DNA from 2 places in the Oxobacter pfennigii genome. Region 1 is predicted to be linked to the other one. Evidence: riboswitches for the same ligand, from Rfam matches in the RefSeq annotation. Region 1 holds a riboswitch; the other holds the start of a gene.
What was found. Region 1 has a riboswitch for molybdenum cofactor ahead of OXPF_RS01125 (ABC transporter substrate-binding protein). Riboswitches for the same ligand answer to the same signal wherever they lie in the genome.
Positions count from the first base shown of each region.

Region 2: linked by a shared signal. The riboswitch ahead of OXPF_RS13890 (molybdopterin molybdotransferase MoeA) and the one ahead of OXPF_RS01125 (ABC transporter substrate-binding protein) in region 1 are both predicted to bind molybdenum cofactor.

Region 1 covers NZ_LKET01000014.1:50,142-54,360, reverse strand. Annotated here, with positions in the region: gene OXPF_RS01135 (alkyl/aryl-sulfatase) at 1-1,233, shown strand, start outside; gene OXPF_RS01130 (MarR family winged helix-turn-helix transcriptional regulator) at 1,278-1,712, opposite strand; molybdenum cofactor riboswitch at 1,798-1,918, shown strand; gene OXPF_RS01125 (ABC transporter substrate-binding protein) at 2,056-2,955, shown strand; gene OXPF_RS22245 (hypothetical protein) at 3,259-3,411, shown strand; gene OXPF_RS01120 ((2Fe-2S) ferredoxin domain-containing protein) at 3,618-3,884, shown strand; gene OXPF_RS01115 ([Fe-Fe] hydrogenase large subunit C-terminal domain-containing protein) at 3,865-4,219, shown strand, end outside.
Region 2 covers NZ_LKET01000039.1:127,049-131,267, reverse strand. Annotated here, with positions in the region: gene fdhF (formate dehydrogenase subunit alpha) at 1-719, shown strand, start outside; gene mobB (molybdopterin-guanine dinucleotide biosynthesis protein B) at 719-1,294, shown strand; molybdenum cofactor riboswitch at 1,294-1,411, shown strand; gene OXPF_RS13890 (molybdopterin molybdotransferase MoeA) at 1,529-2,743, shown strand; gene OXPF_RS13885 (ABC transporter ATP-binding protein) at 2,996-3,781, opposite strand; gene OXPF_RS13880 (FecCD family ABC transporter permease) at 3,781-4,219, opposite strand, start outside.

The sequences.
Region 1 (4,219 bases):
ATACAAGGTTATGGAGCAAGTCAGGCTATTATGGTTGAAGGCCGGGAAAGCCTGCTTATGATTGACACTTTGTACGGACGTGAATTTGCCGAAGAAGCTCTTAAAGATATCCGGGAAATCACTGACAAGCCAATTAAAAACATAATTTTTACCCATTATCTTCATTATGACCATATATCGGGAGCTGCAGTTTTTGCGAATGAAGGCTGTGAAATCATAGCAAGAAAACCCAGTTATCCCCAATATACCCGGTCAGAGCTTATTAAAGATATAGCTGCAGTAAGAGGTGCAAGGCAATTTGGAGCAGGTCTTAATCCAGATGAAAGCATTTCTCTTGGAATAGGTCCTGTAAGCAATCTTCATAGCACAATTGCAGCACTTAAGCCTACCCGGATGTTTTCCGAAAAAACGCTGAAGCTTGATATCGATGGCATAGAAGTGCTGTTGGTAGAAGCTCCCGGAGAAACAGATGATCAGCTCTTTGCATGGCTTCCACAGTTTGAAGTTTTGTGCTGCGGGGATAATTATTACAATTCCTGGCCTAATCTTTATGCCATAAGAGGCGGTCAATACAGGGATATAAGCCAGTGGATAAATATACTGGATACTATGATTAATTATGAAGCAGAGCATCTTTTGCCCGGCCATACAAAGTCAATAAGCGGAAAAGACAATGTCAGGGAAAAGCTCACAAGTTACAGAGACGCTATAAAATATGTTCTGGAAGAAACCTTGCATGGTATGAATAAAGGATTGACTATTGATCAGCTTGTTGATAGTGTGAAACTACCTTCAATATGGGCTGCTTTGCCCAATTTGCAGGAATATTACGGCACTGTTGAATGGACTGTCAGGTCAATTTATACCGGATATTTAGGATGGTTTGACGGTAATCCTACTAAATTAGGTTGCCAGCCTGTGAAGGTTAAAGCGGAAAAAAACCTGTCTCTTATGGGTGGGCCTGAAAGAGTATACAAAAAAGCAAAGGATGCAATAGAAAATCAGGATGAGCAATGGGGTATAGAACTCTGTGATATACTCCTTGATGCCGGTCAAATGTCAGATGAAGCTAAAAAGCTTAAGGCTGAAGGGCTGATTCATTTAGGGCGAATGCACGCCAGCGCCAATGCACGGCATTATTATCTGTCATGTGCCAAGGAAATGCTAGGATTAAGCGGCCCGGTATCCTTAATCGGTGCGGCAATGGATATGGAAAAGAAAAAGGAAGACTAAAATTAAGGCAGCCAGGGATATTTTATCTCTGGCTGTAATATGGTTTAAGAAAAATTTGCAAATATTTTCTGTAATATATCCCTGAAGATTTTTCTTTCTTCAGCACCTATATTTTTATATACCACAGTTATAAGACTTTGAGATATCTGATAAAAAACCGGCTCTAACTCCTTTCCTTTTTTTGTAAGAAATACAATAGTTGATCGGCTGTCCAGTGAATTTTTCATGGTGTCTAAATAACCTAAGTCCATTAATTTATTGACTGAAGTTGTAACTGTGGAACGGTCACGGTTAACCAGTTCCGCAATTTCACTCATAGTCAGTTGATCTTTTCTGAACAAGGACATCAACACGGCGCCATGGGAGGGGGATACATCTTTAACTCCATGCCTATTCAGCTCGTCGGATATAAAACTATTAGCCCGCTCGTTGATTCTGCTCATAAGATTAATTGTATTATCCATATTAATTTTATCCATAATTTAATTGTACTTTGATTGCAAACTAGGTGTCAAGAAGCTGGTTTTCTATTTACAAATCGGCATATATTTGCTAAACTATAATAAAATTCAATAGCTCCGAGCTTATTTTGCCTAAGGTTATCGTCACTATGGCTGATGAGCCGTCAGGGTATTGTTGGAAACTTCAATGCCTCCTTTTGGAAAGGAGTAAGATGATATAACCTGTATTTATTTACCGGTGTATTTGAGACGTTTCCATTGAAACGTCTTTTTTAACTTCGGAAATGATTATATAACACTCCTTTACATATAAACATAGGAGTGTTTTTTTATTATTCAATTTATGAGGGAGAGAACAATTATGAAAAGCAAGTTAAAATCAATAGTATCTGTTTTGGCAATAACTGCTGCGTTATTGCTGATGTTGGTTGGATGCGGCAGCGGCTCAAATACACAGCCAACTCCGACACCCACACCTGAAACCACTCCTCCGGTTACTGAAGCAGCAGGAAGCAAAAGCATAATTATGGCTACGACAACAAGTACCCAGGACAGCGGTCTCTTAGATTATCTGCTGCCAATATTTACTCAGGATACAGGAATAGAACCAAAAGTAGTTGCTGTAGGCACCGGCCAGGCAATAAAATTAGGTGAAGCCGGAGATGCCGATGTATTGCTGGTTCACGCAAAAGCTCAGGAAGAAGCCTTTGTCAGTGCAGGACATGGATTGGAAAGGTTTGACGTTATGTATAATGACTTTATATTGATAGGGCCAAAGGATGATCCGGCAAAGGTAAATGCAAATGCCGGAAGCGATATATCAAAGGCTTTGGAATTTATTAATAATAACAAGATAACTTTTATATCCAGAGGAGATGAATCCGGTACACATACTATGGAAAAGAATCTTTGGAAGGGTATAAACATTACTCCGGAAGGTGACTGGTATGTATCTGCCGGAAAAGGAATGGGGGCAGTAATCCAGATGGCAGATGAAAAGAAAGCATATACAATTGCAGACAGAGCTACATATTTAGCTATGAGGGACGATGTTGATTTAGGCATTATAGTTGAAGGCGACAGCAAGCTTCAAAACCAGTATGGTGTTATAGCAGTCAATCCAAATAAAAATACCAATATCAATGCAGAAGGCGCACAGAAATTTATTGAATGGATTCTTTCAGATAAAGTTCAGGGTTTAATAAGCGAATTTGGTAAGGATAAGTACGGTCAATCCTTATTCATACCCAATGCAAAGTAATATTTAATTATCCGGATTAGAGAGGTGATGATGATTTCACCTCTTTTTATTATGTTTAGAAAAAATCTCCGAGGAACTGCCGGCGATTATTAATTGCTGTAGGGGCGGTTCTTTTATTAGCGATATGTATAATCCGTATCTAATTAGATGCGAATATTAATAATCGACCATTCACTAAGGCTCGCTATGTTGTATTGGCAGAAAATAAGACTTACAATAAAATTGATAAATAAATAACAATCCATGACAGCTACGAATTATAGAAACTTAATTACATTAATAAATAAAAAAGGAGATGTTTATATGTCTAATTGTAAAACTTGCAAGTATTTTTTAGAAAAAGGTAAAGTCTGTGAGTTTGCAAGGTATGGATACATGGTAAATGAGGCAAAATCATCCATGGAAACACCCTGCAGTGATGGAGAATATTTGGATTATATTTTAAAGAAAAATTAAAATATTAAATATTTAAAAAGTATCATAATATAAATAAACATATAAGAATCATGGGGTTAGGGGATTTAAAGGACTGGTATGAATAAGTTTTTATTCAAACCAGTCTTTTATATGTGTTTTTATGTGGCCTAAGTTGTGATAAAATTAAAGTAGATTGATAAAATTTTAATTAATTATCAGAGGCCATATAGAGAGAAGGTTTTAAAATGCTTGAAGTATTCATATGTGTCGGCAGCTCCTGTCATTTAAAAGGCTCTTATGATATCGTAAGATTATTCCAGGAGTTTGTCAAAGAGTATAATTTGCAGGATTATGTAGAATTGAAAGCATCTTTTTGTCTGGGGCAATGCACTAACGGAGTTTCAACCAAAATTGGCGATGAGTTATTATGCGGGGTCACCGCTGCAAATGCAAGAGATGTATTTACACAAAAAATATTAAGCAGGTTTATAGATGAGCATAATCCAGTATAAAAAGGCCGATTGCAGAAATTGTTACAAATGCATCCGCCAATGCCCCGTTAAAGCCATTGCATATAAAAATGACCAGGTTGAAATTATTGATGAAGATTGTATATTATGCGGAAATTGTCTTTCGGTATGTCCTCAGAATGCAAAAAGCATAAGAAGAGATATAGAATTAGTGAAAGCATCTATAAATAAAAAGGAGAAAGTATATGTAAGTCTTGCACCCTCTTTTGCCGCTGCTTTTGAAAATGTTAATGAAAGGTTAATGACACACGCCTTGGAAAAATTAGGTTTTATTTATGTTGAGGAGACAGCCTTGGCGGCATACCATGTATCCAGAC
Region 2 (4,219 bases), on a different contig from region 1:
ATGCAGAAAAGGACGGTACATTTACAAATACCGAAAGACGTGTACAAAGAGTAAGAAAAGCTGTGGAAGCTCCCGGACAGTGCAGGGCTGACTGGGATATCATCTGTGATATATCAAAACGCATGGGCTATAACATGGATTATAAAGATGCGGAAGAAATATTTGAAGAAATCAGAAGATTGACCCCCAGCTATTCAGGAATAACCTATAAGCGTATTGAAAAAATAGGCTTGCAGTGGCCTTGTCCAACGGTCGAACATCCGGGAACAAAATACCTTCATAAGGGTGTATTCCCGAGAGGAAAAGGTTTGATGCAGGGTATAGAATACAAAGCGCCTGCCGAACTTACAAACCAGGATTATCCAATGCTTCTTACTACAGGACGTATGCTTTATCATTACAATATAATGACAAGACATTCATCCAATCTTGATACATTAAGACCCCATGAGCTGGCGGAAATTAATCCGGAAGATGCAGAAAAACTGGGAATCCAAGACGGAGAAGAAATAAGGGTTACATCCCGCAGGGGTTCCATAGTAACCAAAACAATTATTACCGATAAAGTATCTCCGGGTGTGATGTTTATGACATTCCATTACAAGGAATCGCCGGTTAACGAGCTTACAAATTCAGCATATGACCCAATATCCAAGACTGCTGAATACAAAGTTTCTGCTGTGAAAATTGAAAAATTTGCCGCAGCAGGAGGCGTATAATGGCGCCCGCCGTATCCTTTGTGGGTTGGAGTAATTCAGGAAAAACAACTTTTATATCAAAAGTAATAAGAGAGCTTAAAAGCCGTGAAATATCAGTCGCCGTTGTTAAGAATACCTGTCATGATATAGAGACGGATATACCTGGAAAAGACACCTGGAATTTTGCACAGGCCGGAGCGGACACCGTTATATTAAACGGTCCCGGCATTTATGTATGCCAGGAAAAGGTAAGCAGACGGAAGGATATTTCAACCATATTAAAAGATATAACAGGAGTAGATATCATTATACTTGAGGGTGCAGCAGATCCTAACATCCCCAAGGTGGAAATATGGCGCAAATCTTTAGGGGAAAAGAACAGATTCCCGGCCGAAGATTTGATCGCTCTGGTGGCCGAAGGCCACCCCGAAAAGGGCTATGAAAAGCTTCCGCTTTTTAAACATAATGAAATAGGCGAGTTTACCGATTTTCTTTTATACAGCGCAGGCTTGGCAAAACGGCCCTATAAGAAAAAATTCAGGGATAATTTATCTTTTATACCGCTGCTGGGCAAAATCTCTCTTAAATTTAAATAATAGAATATGAGCTCCGAGCTTATGTTCCTAAGGTTTAAACTATGGAATGTCAGCCGATAGGGTGGGGCCGGAAACAGCCCCGCCTCCCCATTGGAAAGGAGTAATACCAGTTTGGTTTAAAAAAAGACCAGGCCTATTTCTCTTTGGCCTGGTCTTTTTTTAAACCAAACTTATTTATTTCAAATTTATAATCTTATATAATTTTAAGATAATATTTAACTAAGGGGTGCACAAATGAAAGAGTTTGTTAAACTTGAAGAAGCATATGAGATAATACAAAAGCAGGTAAGAGTCGTACAAAGTGAATGCGCTGAACTGTCTGAAGCCCTTGGGCGTGTTTTGTATGAAGATGTGAAATCCCCCATGAACTTTCCGCCTTTTGACCGCTCGCCCCTTGACGGTTATGCCTTAAGATCTGTTGATACAACCGGCGCCAGTGCTGATGCGCCTGTAAAGATTAAAGTTATTGAAGAGGTTCCTGCTGGCAGCCAAAGTCAAAGCATTGTGGGCAAAGACCAGGCGGTAAAAATCCTTACCGGCGCTCCCATACCAAAAGGAGCTGATGCTGTCATACGTTTTGAAGATGTTAAAGAAGGCGGCAGTTTTATTGAAATCTTTAAACCCTTAAAATCAAGTGAAAATATCTGCTTTGCCGGAGAGGATATAGCATTAGATGAAACTCTCATTGAAGCAGGAGTTATGCTGGAACCTGCGGCTATCGGTGCCTTAGCCTCCCTTGGAATTTCAGAGGCTAAGGTTTATAAAAAGCCCGCCATAGGCATTTTAAGCACCGGCGATGAGCTTATTGAAATTACTGAACCATTAAAACCTGCAAAAATATACAACAGCAATTTATATAACCTGACTTCCCATTTGAAGCAAATGGGCTGCAATGTGATAAACGGCGGCATAGCCACCGATAGTTGTGATATGATATCTCGAAAAATATCAGATATTTTACCACAAGTTGATATTCTCATTACTACAGGAGGAGTATCTGTAGGGGATTATGATGCCGTAAAGGATTCTTTAATAAAAATCGGCGCAGATATATTGTTCTGGAGAGTGGATATTCGTCCGGGAACTCCAATGGTATGTTCCATAAAGGATAATAAACTTATTTTGAGCCTTTCAGGAAATCCATCGGCTTCAATTATTACTTATTTGCTTCTTGCAGTGCCGGCAATAAAAAAGGCCATGGGAATGAAATCTGCTGAACATATAATAACTCCCGCTGTCTTAGAAGATAATTTTAAGAAAACAAGTCCCCAGAGGCGGATGCTGCGGTGCCGCAGTTTCATAGAAGAAGGTATATTAAAAGTAACACTGACGGGAAATCAGAGTCCGGGAATAATAAAGTCATTGATGGGCTGCAACACCATAATTGATGTACCGGCAGGCTCAGGTCCATTAAAGAAAGGGGATAAAGTCAAGGTAATACTGCTGTAAATATAAAAGAGGCCGCTTCATAAGTCAAATTTATAAAAAATGGTCTCCTAAAACATATTAAAATAAATATAAAATTAAGCACTCCTCTCCACATAGTGATATGCTCCCTTTATGAGAGACAGTTAAACATAAAAACACTGTTAATCATGAAGGGAGCATATCACAGATTTAGGAAACGAGGTGCTTTTGTTCTCACCTTAATCCACTGAAGTAACTAATGACACAGCCCCTTTGCATTTTACCGGAAAATCTTTATACCTTCCGTACCGAACAGATAGGTGAAACTGTCGGTACTCCTTTTTCATCGTAAGTTAAATTAGCTATTACACCATAAACTTCTTTTAGCATTTGAGATGTAATTACATCTCCGGGTTTGCCGGAACTGTGAACCGAGCCTTTTTCATCAATGATGACTACATGCTGTGCATATCTTGCCGCAAGATTTATATCGTGAATAACGACTATGATATCCACGCCCTGCCTGCCCACTATTTTTTGAAGAAGCTGGCACAGCTCCAGCTGTTTTTGCAAATCAAGGGAGTTTACAGGCTCATCAAGTAGTATCAATTTAGGATTTCTGACCAGAGTTTGTGCGATAAACACAAGCTTTTTTTGCCCTCCGCTTAATTCACTGAAGTTGCGGGCAGCAAGAGAAGCTATATTAAGAGATTCAAGGGTGTCCATAACGATATTCAGATCTTCATCTGACACTTTAGACTTAAGTTCAGGCAATCTCCCTAAAATGACCATTTCCAGTACGGTGAGAGCAGATATATCCACATCCATCTGAGGCAAATATGACATAAGCTTTATCTTATTTTCGGTGTCCATGTGAGTAATACTTTCTTTGCCGTATAATATGTTCCCGTCATAATCCAGCAATCCGAAAATGGCTTTTAAAAGGGTAGATTTTCCTGCTCCGTTAGGCCCAAGGACTACATTAAAACCTCTGCCAAAGGCAAGATTCAGGCCGTCGAATACCTTGTGCGATGTTTTATTCTTTTTATAGGAAAAGCTCAAATTATTTAAGGTAAGCATCACATACTCCTCATTTTACTGAATATTATGATTATAAAAAAGGGAATTCCTATTACTGACGTAACAAGACCTATAGGCAATATGACCCCTCTTATAATGACCTTGCTTATTACAAAAGCCAGAGACATCACAAAAGCGCCCATTAATGCCGAAAGAGGCATGAAAAAACGCTGATCTTCTCCCACCAGCTGGCGGGCTATGTGGGGAGCAATAAGTCCTATGAATCCTATGGTCCCTACAAAGCAGACAGCTACGGCGGAAAGCAGAGAAGTGATAAAAATGATTATTCTCCGTACTTTAGCAGTATCCACCCCTATACTCCTGGCCTTTGTATCATCAAGGGTCATGGCTGTGAGTTTCCATGCGTTTTTAAGCAAAATGGCAAAGCATATCAGAAGCACTGCAAATACTATGAAGAACTTGCTCCACGTTGTTTTC